Regions from separate parts of the Pseudomonas sp. NPDC099000 genome, predicted to be linked through region 1. Evidence: predicted binding sites of a transcription regulator. Region 1 holds the regulator's gene; the other holds the start of a gene.
The links. The regulator FliA, encoded in region 1, starts transcription of late flagellar genes. The targets are predictions, from matches to a motif close to CTAAAGTTTNNNNNNNNNNNGCCGNTAA.

Region 1 (9,826 bases):
GAAGTGGTTTTACCAACACCACCCTTTTGATTGGCAACGGCCCAGACTCTCATTCGAAATGTTCCTCCCGGTCGATACACTCGACCGAGAAATAGCTCAACGTGTTGATGCAGGCGACGGAGAATTGACGGCGCTCTCTCGTCCCGGCGACTTGACCGGGGTCGGTGCAGTTTGTGTGCCAGCACGCTTCAACGCGGCATCCGGTTGCGCATGGGCGGTCCCGGTGCTGGTGAGGCTGCGGCGTACATCGAGATTGCGTGACACGACCAGCACGACACGACGGTTGCGCGCCCGACCCTCGGCGGTGGCGTTATTGGCTACCGGCTGGAATTCGCCGTAACCCACCGACGCCAGGCGCCCAGGGTTCACGCCCTGCATCGCCAGCATACGCACGATGCTCGCCGAACGGGCCGAGGACAGCTCCCAGTTGGTCGGGTATTGCGCGGTGCGGATCGGTTGATCGTCGGTGAAGCCTTCGACGTGAATCGGGTTGTCGAACGGCTTCAGAATGCCGGCAACCTTGTCGATGATGCTGAACGCCATGTCGCTGGGCATGGCGTCGCCGCTGCCGAACAACAGGCTGGAGTTGAGTTCGATTTCGACCCACAACTCATTGCCGCGCACGGTCATCTGGTTGGACTTGATCAAGTCGCCGAACGCCGCGCTGATGTCATCGGCGATGCTTTTCAGCGGATCGCTGGCACCGGCCACACCGGCATCGACCTGCTCGCTGTCCTTGACCAGGGGCTTGGCCGGGGTCACGGTCTTCGGCCGCTCTTCACCGATCGGAATCGGCTTGAGGGCGCGGTCGCTGTCGGTAAAGACCCCGATCAGCGCCTCGGAAATGATTTTGTACTTACCCTCGTTGATCGAAGAGATCGAGTACATGACCACGAAGAATGCGAACAGCAACGTGATGAAGTCGGCGTAGGAAACGAGCCAGCGTTCATGGTTTACATGTTCTTCAGGTTGCCTGCGACGTGCCATGGTCCATATCCCCCATCAATCCATGAAGCCCTGAAGCTTCAACTCAATAGAGCGAGGGTTTTCACCTTCGGCGATCGACAGGATCCCTTCCAGCAACATTTCGCGATAACGCGACTGGCGCAAGGCGACGGACTTGAGCTTGGCGGCAATCGGCAGCAACACCAGGTTGGCACTGGCCACGCCGTAGATGGTCGCGACAAAGGCGACGGCGATGCCGCTGCCCAGTTGCGTCGGATCGGCCAGGTTGCCCATGACATGGATCAGGCCCATCACCGCACCGATGATGCCGATGGTCGGCGCGTAGCCGCCCATGCTTTCAAAGACTTTGGCCGCTTCGATGTCGCGGGCTTCCTGGGTGTAGAAGTCCACTTCCAGAATGCTGCGAATCGCTTCCGGCTCGGCGCCATCCACCAGCAGTTGCAGGCCTTTGCGCGAATAGGCGTCGGGTTCGGCGTCGGCCACCCCTTCCAGTCCGAGCAGACCTTCCTTGCGTGCGGTCAGGCTCCAGTTGACGACGCGGTCGATGCCGCCGGCCAGGTCAACGCGAGGCGGAAACAGAATCCAGCCAATGATTTGCATGGCACGCTTGAAGGCGCTCATCGGCGATTGCAGCAATGCCGCGCCGATGGTCCCACCGAGTACGATCAGCGCCGCCGGGCCGTTGGCCAATGCGCCGAGGTGACCACCTTCAAGGTAGTTGCCGCCAATGATGGCGACAAACGCCATGATGATCCCGATAAGGCTTAAAACATCCATCAGATACACGCCTCGACCAAGTGCCTGCCAATATCGTCCAGACCGTAGATCGCGTCGGCGAGGTCGGCTTTGACGATGGCCATCGGCATGCCGTAGATCACGCAGCTGGCTTCATCCTGAGCCCAGATCGCACTGCCGCCCTGCTTGAGCAGGCGTGCGCCTTCACGACCGTCGGCGCCCATGCCGGTCAGTACGACCGCCAGAACTTTGTCGCCGTAGGACTTGGCTGCCGAACCGAAGGTGATGTCCACGCACGGTTTGTAGTTCAGACGCTCGTCGCCCGGCAGAATTTTCACCGCGCCACGGCCGTCAATCATCATTTGCTTGCCACCCGGTGCCAGCAGCGCCAGGCCCGGACGCAGGATGTCGCCATCCTCGGCTTCCTTGACGCTGATGCGGCACAGCTTGTCGAGGCGCTCGGCGAAGGCCTTGGTGAAGGCCGCCGGCATGTGCTGGATCAGCACGATCGGCGCCGGGAAGTTCGCCGGCAACTGAGTCAACACCCGTTGCAGGGCAACCGGACCGCCCGTGGACGTGCCGATGGCCACCAGTTTGTAGGCTTTGCGTTTTGGCGCGGGCGACGACGGGCCGGACGATGTCGGGGCCGGTGTCGGGACGTAGCTACGCGCCGGAATCGGTGCCGCTGCCGGACGCGCAGGCGCGCTGCTGCCATAACTGCTGACGCTCGAAGGCGCAGGCGTCGGGGCTGGCGCGGCGACCGGGGCCGGTGCGCTGTAGGTGTTGGCACGACGGTTACTGCGCGAGATGCTGAGAATCTTCTCGCACAGCAGTTGCTTGACCTTCTCCGGGTTGCGGGAGATGTCTTCGAAATTCTTCGGCAGGAAATCCACTGCGCCGGCGTCCAGCGCATCGAGGGTTACCCGAGCGCCTTCATGGGTCAGCGAGGAGAACATCAACACCGGGGTCGGGCAGCGCTGCATGATGTGCCGCACCGCTGTGATGCCGTCCATCATCGGCATCTCGTAGTCCATGGTGATCACGTCTGGCTTGAGGGCCAGCGCCTGATCGATCGCCTCTTTTCCGTTGGTCGCCGTACCGACGACCTGGATATTCGGATCCGCTGAAAGAATTTCCGAGACGCGGCGGCGGAAAAACCCCGAATCGTCCACCACCAGGACTTTGACTGCCATAAACACTCCGTTAGGACGGAGCGAGGCTCAGTCGCCCCGCTCCACCAGAATCAAATACGCCGTGCGGCGTAACGCTTGAGCATGCTCGGAACATCGAGAATCAGCGCGATGCGACCGTCACCGGTAATGGTGGCGCCCGACATGCCCGGGGTTCCCTGGAGCATTTTGCCCAATGGCTTGATGACCACTTCTTCCTGGCCCACCAACTGGTCGACGACGAAGCCGATCCGCTGAGTGCCCACCGAAAGGATCACCACATGGCCCTCGCGCTGCTCTTCGTGAGCGGCGGAGCTGACCAGCCAGCGCTTGAGGTAGAACAATGGCAGTGCCTTGTCCCGCACGATCACCACTTCCTGGCCGTCCACCACGTTGGTGCGCGACAGGTCGAGGTGGAAGATCTCGTTGACGTTCACCAGCGGGAACGCAAACGCCTGGTTGCCGAGCATGACCATCAGCGTCGGCATGATCGCCAGGGTCAACGGGACCTTGATGACGATCTTCGAGCCCTTGCCCTTGGTCGAATAAATATTGATGGTGCCGTTGAGCTGGGCGATTTTGGTTTTCACCACGTCCATGCCCACGCCGCGTCCGGAGACATCGGAAATTTCGGTCTTGGTCGAAAAACCCGGTGCGAAGATCAGGTTGAAGCAGTCGGACTCGCTGAGGCGATCCGCGGCATCCTTGTCCATCAAGCCTTTCTTCACGGCAATACCGCGCAGAACATCAGCGTCCATGCCCTTGCCGTCATCGGAGATGGACAGCAGGATGTGGTCGCCTTCCTGTTCAGCGGACAGGATCACCTTGCCGCTGCGAGGCTTACCCATCGCTTCGCGCTCGGCCGGCTCTTCAATGCCGTGATCGACCGAGTTGCGCACCAAGTGGACCAGCGGGTCGGCCAGGGCCTCGACGAGGTTCTTGTCGAGGTCGGTTTCTTCGCCGACCAGCTCCAGGTTGATCTCTTTCTTGAGCTGGCGAGCCAGGTCGCGAACCAGACGCGGGAAGCGCCCGAAAACTTTCTTGATCGGTTGCATCCGGGTCTTCATGACCGCGGTTTGCAGGTCGGCCGTGACCACGTCGAGGTTCGACACGGCTTTGGACATGGCTTCGTCACCGCTATTGAGGCCCAGACGGACCAAGCGGTTACGCACCAGTACCAGTTCGCCGACCATGTTCATGATTTCGTCGAGACGCGCGGTATCGACCCGCACGGTGGTCTCGGCTTCACTGGCCGGTTTTTCTGGTGGCGGCGCAGACGGGGCACGGGCCGGGGCAGCAGCGGCCGGTTTCGGTGCTTCGGCTTTTGGCTCGGGTGCTTTGGCCGCAGGTTTCGCAGCCGGTGCTGGCGCCTTGGCGACAGGAGCAGAAACCACTGCGCCAGTGCCAACCTCGGTGAACTTGCCTTTGCCGTGCAATTCGTCGAGCAGCGATTCGAACTCGTGATCGGAGATCAGATCACCGCCGGCCGCTTTAGCGGTTGGCGCAGCCGGCGCAGGTACGGCAGCAATGGCCGATTCCAGCGCATCGACAGCAAAGTTGCCTTTGCCGTGCAGCTGATCGAGCAATGCTTCGAATTCGTCGTCGGTGATGTCGGAGCTGTCGCCTGCCGCTTTCGGGGCAGCCGGTGCAGCGGGCGCTGCCACTGCGTCGACAGCGAACTGGCCTTTGCCGTGCAGTTGATCGAGCAACGACTCGAACTCGGCATCGGTGATTTCGTCGCTGGCCGCCGAATCGGCAGCAGCCACTGGAGCAACGGCTGGCGCTTCGGCTTGAGCCTTGACGGCGTTCAGCGAATCCAGCAGTTGTTCGAATTCGTTATCGGTGATGTCACCCGATTCTTCAGCGGCGGGTGCTTCAACCACTTCAGCAACCGGTGCGGCTTCATCAGCCGTTTGCGGCTCGGCCAGACGGGCCAATGCCGCGAGCAATTCAGGCGTGGCAGCCGTAATCGGGCTGCGTTCGCGCACTTCGGTGAACATGCTGTTCACCGCATCCAGCGCTTCGAGAACCACGTCCATCAGTTCCGAGTCGACGCGACGCTCACCCTTGCGCAGGATGTCGAACACGTTCTCGGCGATGTGACAGCACTCCACCAGCTCGTTGAGCTGGAGGAAGCCGGCGCCCCCTTTTACAGTGTGAAAACCGCGAAAAATTGCATTGAGCAAGTCCGCATCATCCGGTCGGCTTTCCAGCTCGACCAGCTGTTCGGACAGTTGCTCTAGAATCTCGCCGGCCTCAACCAGGAAATCCTGAAGGATCTCTTCATCGGCGCCGAAGCTCATTAAGGGGGTGCTCCTGAGGTCTAAAAACCTAAAAAACCTAAAATGCTAAAACTCTAAAATCCTAGGCTGGATAACAAATCGTCCACATCGTCCTGACCGGACACAACGTCTTCTCTTTTATCGGCATGAATCTGCGGACCTTCACCCTGAGAGAGATGTTTTTGCGGATCTTTTTCAGCGAGCATCGCATCACGGTCATGTTCGATACCCGCAAAGCGGTCTACCTGGCTGGCCATGAGCACGAGCTTGAGCAGGTTGCTTTCAACTTCGGTGACCAATTGGGTCACGCGTTTGATCACCTGACCGGTGAGGTCCTGGTAATCCTGGGCCAGCAGAATGTCGTTGAGGTTGCTCGACACCGTGCGATTGTCTTCGCTGCTGCGTGTCAGGAAACCGTCGACGCGCCGAGCCAGTTCGCGGAACTCTTCAGCCCCGACTTCGCGACGCATGAACCGCCCCCAATCCGTGCTCAACGCCTGGGCTTCTTCGCTCAGGCTGTTGACCAGCGGCGTGGCGTTTTCCACCAGGTCCATGGTGCGGTTGGCGGCGGCCTCGGTCAGCTTGACCACATACCCCAGACGCTCGGTGGCGTCCGTGATCTGCGACACTTCCTCGGCTTGCGGCATGTTCGGGTCAATCTGGAAATTGACGATCGCGCTATGCAGCTCGCGAGTGAGCTTGCCCACTTCCTGATACAGGCCGCGGTCACGGGTCTGATTGAGCTCATGGATAAGTTGCACAGCGTCGCCGAACCTGCCTTTTTCAAGGCTTTCGACCAGTTCGACCGCGTGTTTTTTCAGGGTCGATTCAAAATCGCCCAGTGAAGATTCTTTATGCTCCATAGCTCCCCCGTGGCGCAGTGGATCAACCGATGCGTTCGAAAATCTTCTCGATTTTTTCTTTCAACGCCTGGGCCGTGAAGGGTTTGACCACATAGCCGTTAACACCGGCCTGGGCCGCTTCGATAATCTGCTCGCGCTTGGCTTCGGCAGTCACCATCAGCACCGGCAGGTGCTTGAGCTTTTCATCGGCGCGCACGTGACGTAGCAGATCGATACCGGTCATGCCAGGCATGTTCCAGTCCGTTACCAGAAAGTCGATGCTCCCGCTGTTGAGAACCGGAATGGCAGTAGTGCCATCGTCAGCCTCGACCGTGTTGGTGAACCCAAGGTCACGCAACAGGTTTTTTATGATCCGCCGCATCGTTGAGAAGTCATCAACGATGAGGATTTTCATGTTCTTGTCCAATTCGACCTCCAAGCAGTCTTAAACGCGCCCAGCACCTGGACGCGCCATTTCAATCAATCCGGCAATGCATTCGATGACTGTCTGGAGCACAACAGATCGCGACCGGTGCAGTTCAACACCCCACCGGCCTCGTTCGCAGTGTCCCCACACTGCCTTCAGCGCGCTCGCCACTCCCCCAAACGCCCCCGCAAACGGGCCGCGCACTGGCTATGTAACTGGCTGACCCGCGATTCGCTGACCCCCAGGACCTCACCGATTTCCTTGAGGTTCAGCTCTTCGTCGTAGTACAGCGCCAACACCAGTCGCTCACGCTCCGGCAAATTGGCAATCGCGTCCGCCAGCGCGGCCTGGAAGCGTTCATCTTCCAGATCGCGTGACGGCTCCAGATGTGCACTCGCGCCATCCTCGTGCAGCCCTTCGTGTTCGCCGTCCTGCAACAGATCGTCGAAACTGAATAACCGGCTGCCCAGGGTGTCGTTCAAAATCCCGTAATAATCGTCGAGACTCAATTGGAGTTCGGCCGCAACCTCATGATCTTTAGCGTCACGACCGGTTTTAGCTTCAATCGAGCGAATTGCGTCGCTGACCATGCGGGTATTGCGGTGAACCGAACGTGGCGCCCAGTCCCCCTTGCGTACTTCATCGAGCATCGCGCCGCGGATTCGAATGCCCGCGTACGTCTCGAAACTCGCGCCTTTACTGGCGTCATATTTGGTCGATACTTCAAGCAGGCCGATCATCCCGGCCTGGATCAGGTCTTCAACCTGAACACTGGCCGGCAGACGGGCCAGCAAGTGGTAAGCAATGCGTTTGACCAGTGGCGCGTAACGCTCGATCAGCTCGTACTGCGCGTCACGTGCCGACTTCTTGTAGAGGTTGTAGCCACTGGCTGTCATAGGACGGGTCCTGCGGTCTGTTGCACGAGGCGCTCGACGAAAAACTCCAGGTGCCCACGCGGGTTGGCAGGCAGCGGCCAGGTGTCGACCTTCTGCGCGATCGCCTTGAACGCCAGGGCGCACTTGGAACGCGGGAAGGCTTCGTAGACGGCGCGCTGCTTCTGCACGGCCTTGCGCACGCTTTCGTCGTAAGGCACCGCACCGACGTATTGTAAGGCGACGTCGAGGAAGCGGTCCGTGACCTTGGTCAACTTGGCGAACAGGTTGCGACCTTCCTGCGGGCTCTGGGCCATGTTGGCCAGGACGCGGAAGCGGTTCATGCCGTAATCGCGGTTCAGCAGTTTGATCAGCGCGTAGGCATCGGTAATCGAGGTCGGCTCGTCGCACACCACCAGCAAGACTTCTTGCGCTGCGCGAACGAAACTGACTACCGAGTCACCAATACCCGCAGCGGTGTCGATCACCAAGACGTCGAGGTTGTCGCCGATATCGCTGAAAGCCTGGATCAGGCCGGCGTGCTGGGCCGGGCTCAGATGAACCATGCTCTGTGTGCCGGACGCGGCCGGAACGATGCGAATACCGCCGGGGCCCTGCAACAGAACGTCGCGCAGCTCACAGCGGCCTTCGATCACGTCGGCCAGGGTACGTTTGGGTGTCAGCCCCAAGAGGACGTCGACGTTCGCCAGCCCCAGATCGGCGTCCAGCAGCATGACGCGCCGGCCGAGTTCAGCTAGAGCCAGGGACAAGTTCACTGACACGTTAGTCTTCCCGACGCCACCTTTGCCGCCGGTCACCGCGATCACCTGTACGGGATGCATGCTGCCCATGTTATTTCTTTACCTTGTCTTGCATAGACGGAGGCCACATTACTGGCTGCGCGCTCAATAACTGAACAATGCATGGCAGACCATCGATGTAGGTACAAAAACTGTTCATTAGTACCTCAGCCAACCTGCTTGGTCGGGCTGTGGTAAATATCAGCGAACATGTCAGCCATGGCTTCTTCGCTGGGTTCTTCTTGCATTTGCACGCTTACGGCGCGACTGACCAACTGATGACGACGCGGCAGATGCAAATCATCCGGAATACGCGGGCCATCGGTCAGGTAAGCCACCGGCAATTCATGACTGATCGCCAGGCTCAACACCTCGCCCAGACTTGCCGTTTCATCCAGTTTAGTCAGGATGCAGCCAGCGAGCCCACAACGCTTGTAACTGTGATAAGCGGCCGTTAGAACCTGTTTCTGGCTGGTGGTTGCCAAAACCAGATAATTTTTCGATTTGATGCCACGACCGGCCAGGCTTTCGAGCTGCATACGCAGAGCTGGATCGCTGGCCTGAAGGCCCGCGGTATCGATCAGCACCACGCGTTTGCGCAGCAAGGGATCCAGCGCCTGCACCAGCGATTGGCCCGGATCGACGTGGGTTACCGACACGTTGAGGATCCGGCCCAGGGTCTTCAATTGTTCCTGAGCACCGATACGGTAGCTGTCCATGCTCACCAGCGCGATGTTTTGCGCGCCGTATTTAAGCACATAGCGGGCCGCGAGCTTGGCCAGGGTGGTGGTCTTGCCCATGCCGGCCGGGCCGACCATGGCAATCACCCCGCCCTCTTCCAGCGGCTCGACTTCCGGCGTGGCAATCATCCGCGCCAGGTGCGCCAGCAACATGCGCCAGGCCTGACGGGGTTCGTCAATGTCGGTAATCATCGCCAGCAAGTCGCGGGACAACGGGCCGGACAGGCCGATGCGTTGCAGGCGACGCCAAAGGTTGGCCTGGGCTGGACGGCTGCCTTGCAGCTGATTCCAGGCCAGGGAACCGAGTTGTACTTCCATCAGTTCGCGCAGGCTGTTGAGCTCAAAACGCATCGAATCGAACGCCCGTGGATCAACACCGCCAGCGGCAGGTGCCGGGGCTGGTGCCGAGCGACGAGGTTCGGCATACGTCGGCTCGATCAGCGGCTCGGCGGCGGTCAACGGCAAGCCGGCGAACAACTGGCGATTGGTGGTCTTGTCGCCTTCGGTTTCGCCTTCGCCACGCAGGCTCAATTCGGCCTGGGCGGTGACGATCCGCGACTGAGTCTTGCGCAGCTCATCCTCGAGTTCCATGTTCGGAACACGCGGGGCCAGCGCCGACAATTTGTAATCCAGGGCAGCCGTCAGCTCGACACCACCGGCGATCCGGCGATTGCCAATAATGGCGGCATCAGCGCCCAGCTCATCACGAACCAGTTTCATGGCCTGACGCATATCGGCGGCGAAAAAACGCTTAACTTGCATAAACCACTACCTCAGCCGTTGGGCCCTACTGTCGCAACGATGGTCACTTGCTTGTTGTCAGGAATTTCCTGGTAAGCCAACACATGCAAACCCGGGACTGCCAGTCGGCCGAATCGCGAAAGCATCGCGCGAACCGGACCGGCTACCAGCAGAATCACCGGTTGACCTTGCATTTCCTGACGCTGCGCCGCATCGATCAACGAGCGTTGCAGTTTCTCAGCCATGCTTGGC
Region 2 (9,826 bases), on a different contig from region 1:
CACAAGAGCGCCGCCCGGCAGGACGGCAAGCGGTATTTGTGCAGCCTCGATCACGCTGGCCACGCAAAGCAAAAATGCCAAGGCAATAATGCGCATGGTGGGACGCCCCCTGATGGTGTTGAAAAAGGCCCCCGTAAGGGGGCCTCCAGAGACAACATTTAGAACGATTGGTTAGAGATGGCCAGCGAGTTGCTTTGTTGGTTGCCCACACCAGCAGCTACGTTGACGCCCAGGTTGCCACTGCCGCCATTCACCGAACCGCTCAGGGTTGCAGTGTTGGTCACAGGGTTGGCCCAGCCAGTTGGAGTCAGCACTTGATAAGAGTAGGTGTTACTCAAATCATAAGAGCTGCTTTCACTGTAGCTTTTCGCTTTCGCGTACTCAGACTCGGACGATTTACTGCCCGATTTTTCGTATGAGGAGTCAGACGACTTCGTGTACGACTTGTCGTACGATTTTTCGAATGACGAATCGCGAGATCTGTCGTACGAGGAATCGCGCGATTTGTCGTACGAGGATTCGTGCGATCTGTCGTACGATTTGTCTATCGATGCATCAAGCGTTGCGTCCAGCGATGCGTTAAGCGATGCGTCGGAAGACCTGCTACGGGTGCGATCGCCCCAGCCATTATTGTAGGTAGTGGAGCTGGAAGCCGCCGTAGCAGCGTCCAACGTAGCGCTCAAGGAAGCACTCAAAGAAGCGCTCGAAGAACCGCTTGCACTACTGCTGTTAGAACCGCTCGCATTGCTGCTGTTCGAGCCGCTCGCGTTACTGCTGTGAGAACCGCTTATATCAACGCTTTTTGAACCACTGGCGTCATAGCTTTTGGAACCGGCCTTGTTCCAGCTGGAAGAAGCGCTTTGACTGCCGCTTGCCTCGAAGGACTTATCTTTAGAGAAACTGCCGCTCGCCGTATTGGTAACGGTGATCGTATCCACACGATAAGTCCGATCGGCGTTGTTATTCACAACCAGGCCAGGACCGTTTTGATTGGCGGAGGCGGTGGCGGTTGCGTTGCCGAGTGGGGCATTGGTGTTGGCAATTGCCATGGTGTTTTTCTGCTGGTTCAGATCGCCGCCAGCAATGTTGACACCCATATTGCCGCTGCTGCCGCCGCCGGATCCGCTCATAACGGCAGAGTTGGTAGCGCCAAAGTTGTCGACACGGTTATTTCTGCTGACTTGCCTGACGTCTGCGGTGGCAGTGGAAGTGCCGAACACAAAGCTGTTATCGATCGCGGCGTTGTCGGAGGCAGCGTTTGCGATGGCGGCGGCGTTGTCTTGCTGGTTGCCGGCACCGGCCGCCACGTTGACACCGACGTTACCGCTCGAGCCTGAGGCCGAACTGCTCATCTCGGCTGAGTTTTGTGTCCCTTCATTCCAGATGCTGTTGTCGGCACTGGTCTGCCTGTCCGTCGCTTCGGCAGTCGCGTTGATAGGGACCATTCTTGCAGGAGGGGTTTGTTGGCCGCCGTTGTGATGGCCATGGTGGTTGCCACGCCGATCGTTTTGCCCAGCTTGTACAGCTACAGCCATGACCGCAGCAATTGCGAAAACCAGAGGCTTTAGTGCCATCGAAGGTTTCATGGTGATTCTCCGTACTTATTTTAGGTTAAGTGTTGTTTCCTACCTTTTTGGGTCAATTCGCGACCCGTACGCTCAGGGTGTTGGCCGTTCGGTTTCCCACCCCGGCGCTCTGATTCAACTGGATCACCCCACGGCTACCGGTGAAAGCCTGGTCACTGGTAGTGACCTGGCGAAAGCCTAGTGCAGAGTCAGTCGGATCGGAGTTGTTGAGCAGCGCCACGTTCTGTTGCATGAGGACGCTGTCGTCGATACTTTGCGGCTGCGTACTGATGCTGATACGCAGTGCATTGGCTTGCTGGTTGCTCGCGCCCGTGCTCTGGTTGACACCCAGTACGCCGTTGCCGTGGCTGAAGGAGTCGCCCTGTATGTTGGACTGGGCATCAATTCTGGGGTCGACTTGTGTGCGCAAACGCTGGCGAATCTGAGTGGTCGCACTGGCGTTGGTACCAATGGCGATGGCCCGGGCGTTGGCCTGTTGCTGAAAATCGCCCGCCGCCTGGTTGACCGTGAGGTTGCCCTGGTACTGCATGCCCGAACCGTCGATGTCGGCGTTATTGATGACGGGAGGTTGGGCAAAGGTCGATGCACTGCAAAACATGGCGATCATTAGCAGCGAACGATTCATCTTAACGGTCTCCCGTCATGATTTTCAGAGCACCCAGGCCTTGCTGGATGTTTGAATTGACCATGTTGGCAATACCGTTGCCCGAATTTCCCGAACGGCCGGCGGGGAGGTTGGAAAGTTGGGTCTGGTTGCTGATATTCCCGCCCAGGTTGTTGGTGTTCTGAGTGACCAGGCGGTTGATGCCTGCACCACTGGCAACGTTCGCAAAGTCGCCGTCGCTCAACTCGTTTGTTTGCTGGAGGATTTGTCTGGACGGGTTGGCGTTGACGGTCGTGGGGTTAGGGTCGGGAATCAACGGTGGAATCGTTGCGTTGCGCGGTTGGACATCACGTTTGATAAGAATGATGCCGTTGTCAGCCTGTACGGGCAGGCAGATTGTTGAGCTCAGTGCGCATCCGATCAACAGGAGGCTATAGATGCTTCTATCAAATTTCCCCACGGCGGCAATTCCTTCTGTGAATGGAACGCTGGCCCTTATCAGCGTTGCGAGGTAGAGAGCAGAAGGTGTGCCGCTTTCTGGTTTTCTTTTATAAACAGTGGGTTGGATTTAATTGTCGAGGTAGTCAAAAAAATTTTGTAACGCCACTGAGACAGAGCCACGCCAAAGCGCGGCCGATGCGGGCGGCATTGCTCGTCAGGGGCGTTGAAGGCTGGTTGTATCAGTGGCTTAACACTTTCTGGCTGGAACGCTCTGGGTGCTTTAGCACGCGGGTTTGCGCAGGAATGGGTGTTTCAGGAGTGGACAGTTGCGGCAGGGCGGGGTACCCCGATCAGGCCTTGAGCAAGCGCGTCACCGCTTCAAATGCCGCGTCCTTGCGCTGTTTCCAATCACCTGGCAGTACCTGGCAAGGCTGGCGGTGCAGGTCAAGCCATTCGCGGCTGGCCTGGAAAAACGCCTGGCGCTCTGCCAGTTGCGGTTGGCAACGCTGCCCGTCGTCATGCCAAGGCACGGTTTCAGGGCTCAGCAGCAAATGCAGGTCGTAGTGCCGTGCCAGCAATGCTTGCTCTATCCATGTCGGGCAAGCGCCAAACAAGGTGCGACTCCAAAGGATATTACTCAAGAGGTGCGTATCGAGAATCAGCAGTGACGGTTGCCTGGCACGTGCTTCGTCTTCCCAGGTCAGCTGGCCATGCGCAATCGATGAAATGTCATCGTAGCGGGTTTCGCGGGCTTCGCTTTCGATAAAGTGCCGAACGTACTCACCGACCAATATGCCGCCAAAATTGGCGTGAATCTCGCCCGAAAGCCAGCTCTTGCCGCTCGATTCCGGCCCAGTGAGCACCAACACTTTCATGTGCGCAACGCCGGGTCGGCGCGCCATTCACGCCAACCTTGAACGGCCAGCAGCAGAAACAGTGCATAGAGAACGGCGGTCAAGTACATGTCTTTATATATGAACAGCCCGACGAAAATCACATCGACGGCGATCCACAACAGCCAGCACTGCACGCGTTTTTGCGCCATCCATAACTGCGCCACCAGGCTGAACCCGGTCAACGCAGCGTCGAGCCATGGCTGCGCGGCATCAGTCCAGTGCGCCATGGCGGCGCCCAGCAGCAGACTGCCGATGGCGCCGGCCGCAAGGCCCACGGCGATCGATTTTCCATCAAGCCGGCTGACCTGCCGACCGGTATTCGACTCCCCCGCGTGTGTCCATTGCCACCAGCCGTAAAGCTGCAGCGCGGCGTAGATCACTTGCAGGAGCATGTCCGAATACAACTTCACTTCAAAAAAGATCCAGCTATAAAGCAGCACCATGACCAGGCCGATCGGCCAGCACCAAGGGTTCTGTTTGACCGTCAACCAGACGGCAATCACGCCGAGGGTAGCGGCAAACAGCTCAAGCCCGGACATGGGGATTCCTTGGGGAAAACGAAATAGGGGGGCGGATTGTACCGGCAGGCGTCGCCAAGTAGAACCGGCTCTCGCGGTCTGTAGCAGCTGCCCTGTGGCGAGGGGGCTTGCCCCCGTTCGGCTGCGAAGCAGTCGTAAAACCTGAACGCACGGACTATCTGATGCACCGCGATGTCTGAATTCACGACTGCTCCTCAGCCGAACGGGGGCAAGCCCCCTCGCCACAGGGCAGCTGCTACAAGGGCGTTGTTACACCCGGAACTGTTTGAGCAGGCCGTTCAACTGCTCACTCAAGTCCTTTAGCCGCACACTAGCCACACTCGACTGCTCCGCCGCCAGCGCGGTGCTGTGGGACAACCCCGCGGCCTGGGTGACGTTCTGATTGATGTCTTCCACCACATGGGCTTGCTGCAGGGTCGCACTGGCGATTGATGCGTTCAGCCCGTTGAGGTTGCGCAACGCCTGGCCGATTGCATTCAGGCTGGCGCCCGCCAGGCCGGCCTGTTCGATGGTCAGTTGCGAGGCTCGGCTGCTGTCGCCGATCACTTTGACTGCCGCTTCGGAGTGAGTTTGCAGGCGTTCGATCATCGACTGGATTTCCGCCGTGGACTTCTGGGTACGCTGGGCCAACAGGCGCACTTCATCGGCCACCACCGCAAACCCTCGACCTTGCTCACCCGCACGGGCGGCCTCGATGGCGGCGTTGAGGGCCAGCAGGTTGGTTTGCTCGGCGATGGAGCGGATCACCTCCAGGACACTGCCAATCTGGGTGCTTTCAGCTGCCAGGGTGCGAATCACTTCCACGGCTTGATCGATGGTGCCGGACAGTTTGTCGATCTGCTGCAAGCTGCCATCAATGTTGACCTGCCCCTGCTGTGCCTGGGATTCGGCATCGCGCATTTCGCTGGCCGCATGCTCGGCATTCTTGGCCACGTCCTGCACGCCGTAAGTCACTTCGTTGATCGCGGTCGCCACCAGCTCCATTTGCTGGGACTGTTGCTGACTGCGTTGCTGGGCCTGGGCGGCGTCGTTGCCCAGATCGCTGGACGACTGGCCCAAGGCACTGGCGGACACTTGCAGCTCGCTGATCACCCCTCGCAGTTTGGCGGTGAAGGCATTGAAGTGTCGGGCCAGCTGAGTGACTTCATCCTGGCCGTGGGTGTCGAGGCTGCGGGTCAGGTCGCTTTCGCCGCTGGCGATGTTGGCCATGGCGTTCACCGTGGCCTGGAGCGGACGCACGATGCTGCGAGCAATCATGATCACCAGCAACGCCATGATCAGCGCAATCACCAGGCCGACAAAAGAAGCTTTCCAAACCTGACCGTAGAACTCGGCCTGCATGTCATCGATGTATACGCCTGAGCCAATCACCCAGCCCCAAGGCTCGAACAATTTGACGTAGGAGGTTTTTTCCACCGGGGCGCTGGCACCCGGTTTAGGCCAGCGGTAGTTGACCGTACCGGCGCCTTTGGCCTTGGCGACGGCCACCATTTCGTTGAACAGCGCAAAGCCGTCCGGGTCGCGGATCGCCGAGAGGTTCTGCCCATCGAGTTTTGGGTTGGCCGGGTGCATGACCATCACCGGCGTCAGATCGTTGATCCAGAAATAGTCGTTCTGGTCATAGCGTAGTCCGCGCACGGCGGTCAGCGCCTGCTTCTGCGCCGCGTCGCGGGTGAGCGTGCCGGCGGTTTCCAGGCCGTGGTAGTAGGTCAGAATGCCACTGGCGGTCTGCACCACGTGCTGGGTTTTCTGGGCCTTTGCCTGGTAAAGATCGTTATGGATCTGCTTGAGCATCAACACGCCCAACGTCAATAACATCACCACCGACACGATCAAGATGAGCCACAAGCGTCGGCTGATCGACACACTGCGCAAGCTGTTCATAACGCTGTCACTCCGATTTCTTTTTCTTGTAATAAACGATTGCCAGCATCCAACCACGCTTTGCCGGTCGGGCATATGCGACCCAAGTCTCATTACGCGGCAGCGTTCTCAGGGCTTGTCTGATAGGATTTCGGCCCCGCGCGGAAAAACCTGAATCCAAGTTGATTTTTCACGGAATGTTTACGGCTCCGTCTGGATCCTTTGCGCGCGGGACTTCAGCTACGCTTGGCGCGATGAACGCTTAAAAAACTAATGGGGCATGCCTTGGCGCATCGCCTTTGGGGGATTGATGGAACTTTGGACTGCCTTTCAGGCATTGATTCTGGGCGTTGTAGAAGGGCTGACGGAGTTTTTGCCCATTTCCAGTACCGGTCACCAGATCATTGTGGCGGACTTGCTCAACTTCGGTGGCGAACGGGCCATCGCTTTCAACATCATTATCCAGTTGGGGGCGATCCTGGCAGTGGTGTGGGAGTTTCGCCGCAAGATCTTCGATGTGGTCACCGGCTTGCGGACTCAGCCAAGCGCTCGACGCTTTACCGCGAACCTGCTGATCGCCTTCATGCCGGCCGTGGTGCTGGGGGTGATTTTTTCCGATTTGATTCACCACTACCTGTTCAACCCGATCACCGTGGCCACGGCATTGGTCGTGGGCGGTATCGTCATGCTCTGGGCTGAACGGCGCCAGCACGAAGTGCACGCCCACACCGTCGACGAAATAACCTGGAAAGACGCCCTGAAAGTCGGCTTTGCCCAATGCCTTGCCATGATTCCCGGGACCTCGCGTTCCGGCTCGACCATCATTGGCGGCTTGCTGTTCGGGTTGTCGCGCAAGACTGCCACGGAGTTCTCGTTTTTCCTGGCGATGCCGACCATGGTCGCGGCAGCGGTGTACTCAGGCTACAAGTACCGCGACCTGTTCGTGCCGTCTGACTTTCCGGTGTTCGCGATCGGTTTTGTCACGGCATTCATCTTCGCGATGATTGCCGTCAGGGCCTTGCTGGTGTTCATCGGCAGTCACAGTTACGCGGCATTCGCCTGGTATCGCATCGCGTTCGGCCTGGTGATCCTGGCCACCTGGCAGTTTGGCTGGGTCGACTGGACCGCGGTCACGCCATGAGTGACTCCAGCACGCGCGACAACCCCGGACGCAGGTCCGGGGGCGAACGGGTCCAGCATCCTCGGCTGAAACTGCTGGTGCTGGCGATCCTGTGCGCGTTGCCGCTGACGGGATCGGTGTCGCTTTGGCTGCGCGGGGTGTCGCTGATTCCGCTGGCGGCCTACGGCATCGTCAGCGTGCTGGCGTTCTTTCTGTACTGGAGCGACAAGCGCAAGGCTCGCGCCGACAGCTGGCGGACCCCGGAGAACGTGTTGCACGCGGTGGAGCTGGCGGGCGGTTGGCCGGGTGCCTTGTTGGCGCAGCAAGTGTTTCGGCACAAGACCCGCAAGGTCTCGTTTCAGCTGGTGTTCTGGCTCATTGTGCTGATGCACCAGGTGTTCTGGATCGACCAGTTGTTCCTCGGCGCCCATTTGTTTGCATTGTTCTAAAAGAAAGGATTTTAAAGCAGCAAGCTGACCTGGGTGCGCTTGGGCAGTTTGCTCACCACCAGTTGATGGGAGCGTTTCAACAACGCCTGCAGCTCCTCGGATGCCAGCGGGTAGGGCAATTGCATGATGATCCACTGGGCCCGCGCCAGGTACGGCGCCGGGTGAATGCCCGGGCGATCGCAATGCCCGAGGAACAGGTCCTTGTCGACCTTGAACGCCAGGGAGTCGCCGCGCAGGTTCTGCAAGGCGAACATCTTGTTCCCGGCAATCGAAAACACCCGAACGCCTCCCCATTTATAGTCTTCTCGAGCACCGGGCAGCGCGAGACAGAATTGCGCGACGTCCTCTTCGCTCATGCGTCCAGCCTTCATATCAATCGGTCCCCACAGGCATTGAATGATTCGATCAAATGGTCGATCCAGGCCCGCACGGCCGGCATCACTCCGCGTCGATGAGGGTAGACCGCTTGCAGCCAGCCGCCAGGCAAAGACCAGTCGGGCAGCAACTGCACCAGCGAACCATTTTCCAGTTCCTGCTCGCAATACATCATCGGCAGCATGGTGAAACCCTGGCTGGCGAGCGTGCAGGCCTTGCGCACGATGAAATCGTCGATGCCCAATCGCGCTTCCAGGCTCAAGTCATAGCTTTTGCCCTGCTGATCGAGCATGCGAATGTGCACCATGCGGTCAGCTTCCAGCGCGCCGAGCACCGGTAAGGTTTTCAGGTCTTCGGGGTGGTTGATCTCACGTCCGTGCAGGAAGGCCGGGCTGGCGACCATCGCCATCTGGGCCTGGCGCAAGCGACGAGTAACCAGCAGCGGATCTTCATCGCCCAACTCACGGACCCGCAGCGCGACATCGACACCTTCAGTTACCAGATCGACCCGGCGATTGAGCAGCATGACTTCCAGTTGCACCTGGGGGTGTTTTTCGAGGAATCGGCTGATCACCGTCGGCAGCATTTCGTGGGCCAGCCCGACGGGGCAGGACACCCGCAAGCGTCCGCGAGGTTCGCTGGACATACTGGCCACGGCTTCATCGGCCATCTCGGCTTCCAGCAGCATCGCCTGACAGTGCCGCAGGTAACGTTCGCCCACCGCCGTCAACTTGAGCTGCCGGGTGGTGCGTTGCAGCAGGCGCGCGCCGAGGCGTTCTTCCAGCTCGGCGATACGTCGCGACAACCGGGACTTGGGAATCCCCAGCAAACGCCCGGCCGCTGCGAAGCCGCCGGCTTCGACCACCTTGGCGAAATAGTAGAGGTCGTTGAGGTCTTGCATGGTTGAAATCCGATTGTTCTATCAGTGGGACGAACTATCGCATTGTTGCGGGCTAATCAGCTATTGGTTTCATCTGTAGGATTCTCCCCATCAGATCGCCCGGTGGCGATCCTCACCTGGAGATCCCTTATGAAACTGTTGCATATCGATTCGAGCATTCTTGGTGACAACTCGGCTTCCCGTCTGCTGAGCAGCGAAGTCGTCAACGCCTGGCAAGCCGCCGAGCCAACCGCCGTAGTGACCTACCGCGACCTGGCCGCGGATGCCATCAGTCATTTCTCCGCCACCACTCTGGTTGCCGCCGGCACCACCGCTGAACTGCGCAACGCCGCGCAACAGCACGAAGCCGAGTTGAGCGCCACCACCCTGGCCGAATTCCTCGCGGCTGATGCTGTTGTGATCGCAGCGCCGATGTACAACTTCACCATCCCGACCCAACTCAAGGCCTGGATCGATCGCATTGCCGTTGCCGGTCAGACCTTCCGCTATACCGAAGCCGGCCCTGAAGGCCTGTGCGGTGGCAAGAAAGTCGTGATCGTCTCGACTTCCGGCGGTCTGCATGCCGGTCAGGCGACTGGCGTTGCCCACGAAGAGTACTTGAAGGTGCTGTTTGGCTTCATCGGTATCACCGATATTGAGTTTGTTCGCGCCCATGGCCTGGCCTACGGTGACGAAGTGCGCACCAAAGCCATGAGCGACGCTCACACGCAAATCAGCGAGCAACTGTTCGCCGCTGCGTAAGACTTGCGTAAAGAGCTCAAACAGCTCAGGCACCACCCAAAAAACTCTGTATTCTGATCACGCAAGTGCCAGATACGGAGTTTTTTGTTTCTGGTCATTACAGATTGTGGCCCGGGTTATGCAGTCGAGGGTTACCGACTCCGGTCCAGTAACAAGGTGGGGCATCCCATGGTGCGTCTTTGTGCAACGTTTCTGATTTGCCTGCTTAGCAGCCTGAATTCAGTGCACGCCGCGCCTGCGCCGCATCCTCACTGGAGCGTCGGCTTCCATGAGATGAGTTTTCTCGACCCGCTGGATCTGCAGCCGATGCG

Region 2: ACIQV9_RS02715 (methyl-accepting chemotaxis protein) is a predicted target of FliA. The motif match lies at 6,078-6,105, and genes of this name have one in related genera.

The regions. Positions count from the first base shown of each region.
Region 1 is NZ_JBIWAF010000003.1:419,417-429,242, reverse strand. It holds gene ACIQV9_RS06605 (ParA family protein) at 1-53, opposite strand, end outside; gene motD (flagellar motor protein MotD) at 97-987, opposite strand; gene ACIQV9_RS06595 (flagellar motor protein) at 1,003-1,743, opposite strand; gene ACIQV9_RS06590 (chemotaxis response regulator protein-glutamate methylesterase) at 1,743-2,894, opposite strand; gene ACIQV9_RS06585 (chemotaxis protein CheA) at 2,945-5,173, opposite strand; gene ACIQV9_RS06580 (protein phosphatase CheZ) at 5,227-6,015, opposite strand; gene ACIQV9_RS06575 (chemotaxis response regulator CheY) at 6,038-6,409, opposite strand; gene fliA (RNA polymerase sigma factor FliA) at 6,577-7,317, opposite strand; gene fleN (flagellar synthesis regulator FleN) at 7,314-8,144, opposite strand; gene flhF (flagellar biosynthesis protein FlhF) at 8,261-9,595, opposite strand; gene flhA (flagellar biosynthesis protein FlhA) at 9,607-9,826, opposite strand, start outside.
Region 2 is NZ_JBIWAF010000002.1:103,006-112,831, reverse strand. It holds gene ACIQV9_RS02745 (C39 family peptidase) at 1-96, opposite strand, end outside; gene ACIQV9_RS02740 (heme utilization protein) at 159-1,586, opposite strand; gene ACIQV9_RS02735 (adhesin) at 1,639-2,211, opposite strand; gene ACIQV9_RS02730 (hypothetical protein) at 2,213-2,650, opposite strand; gene ACIQV9_RS02725 (AAA family ATPase) at 2,982-3,506, opposite strand; gene pnuC (nicotinamide riboside transporter PnuC) at 3,503-4,066, opposite strand; gene ACIQV9_RS02715 (methyl-accepting chemotaxis protein) at 4,316-5,950, opposite strand; gene ACIQV9_RS02710 (undecaprenyl-diphosphate phosphatase) at 6,240-7,070, shown strand; gene ACIQV9_RS02705 (DUF1294 domain-containing protein) at 7,067-7,498, shown strand; gene ACIQV9_RS02700 (MmcQ/YjbR family DNA-binding protein) at 7,510-7,869, opposite strand; gene ACIQV9_RS02695 (LysR substrate-binding domain-containing protein) at 7,866-8,774, opposite strand; gene ACIQV9_RS02690 (FMN-dependent NADH-azoreductase) at 8,904-9,515, shown strand; gene ACIQV9_RS02685 (alpha/beta hydrolase family protein) at 9,684-9,826, shown strand, end outside.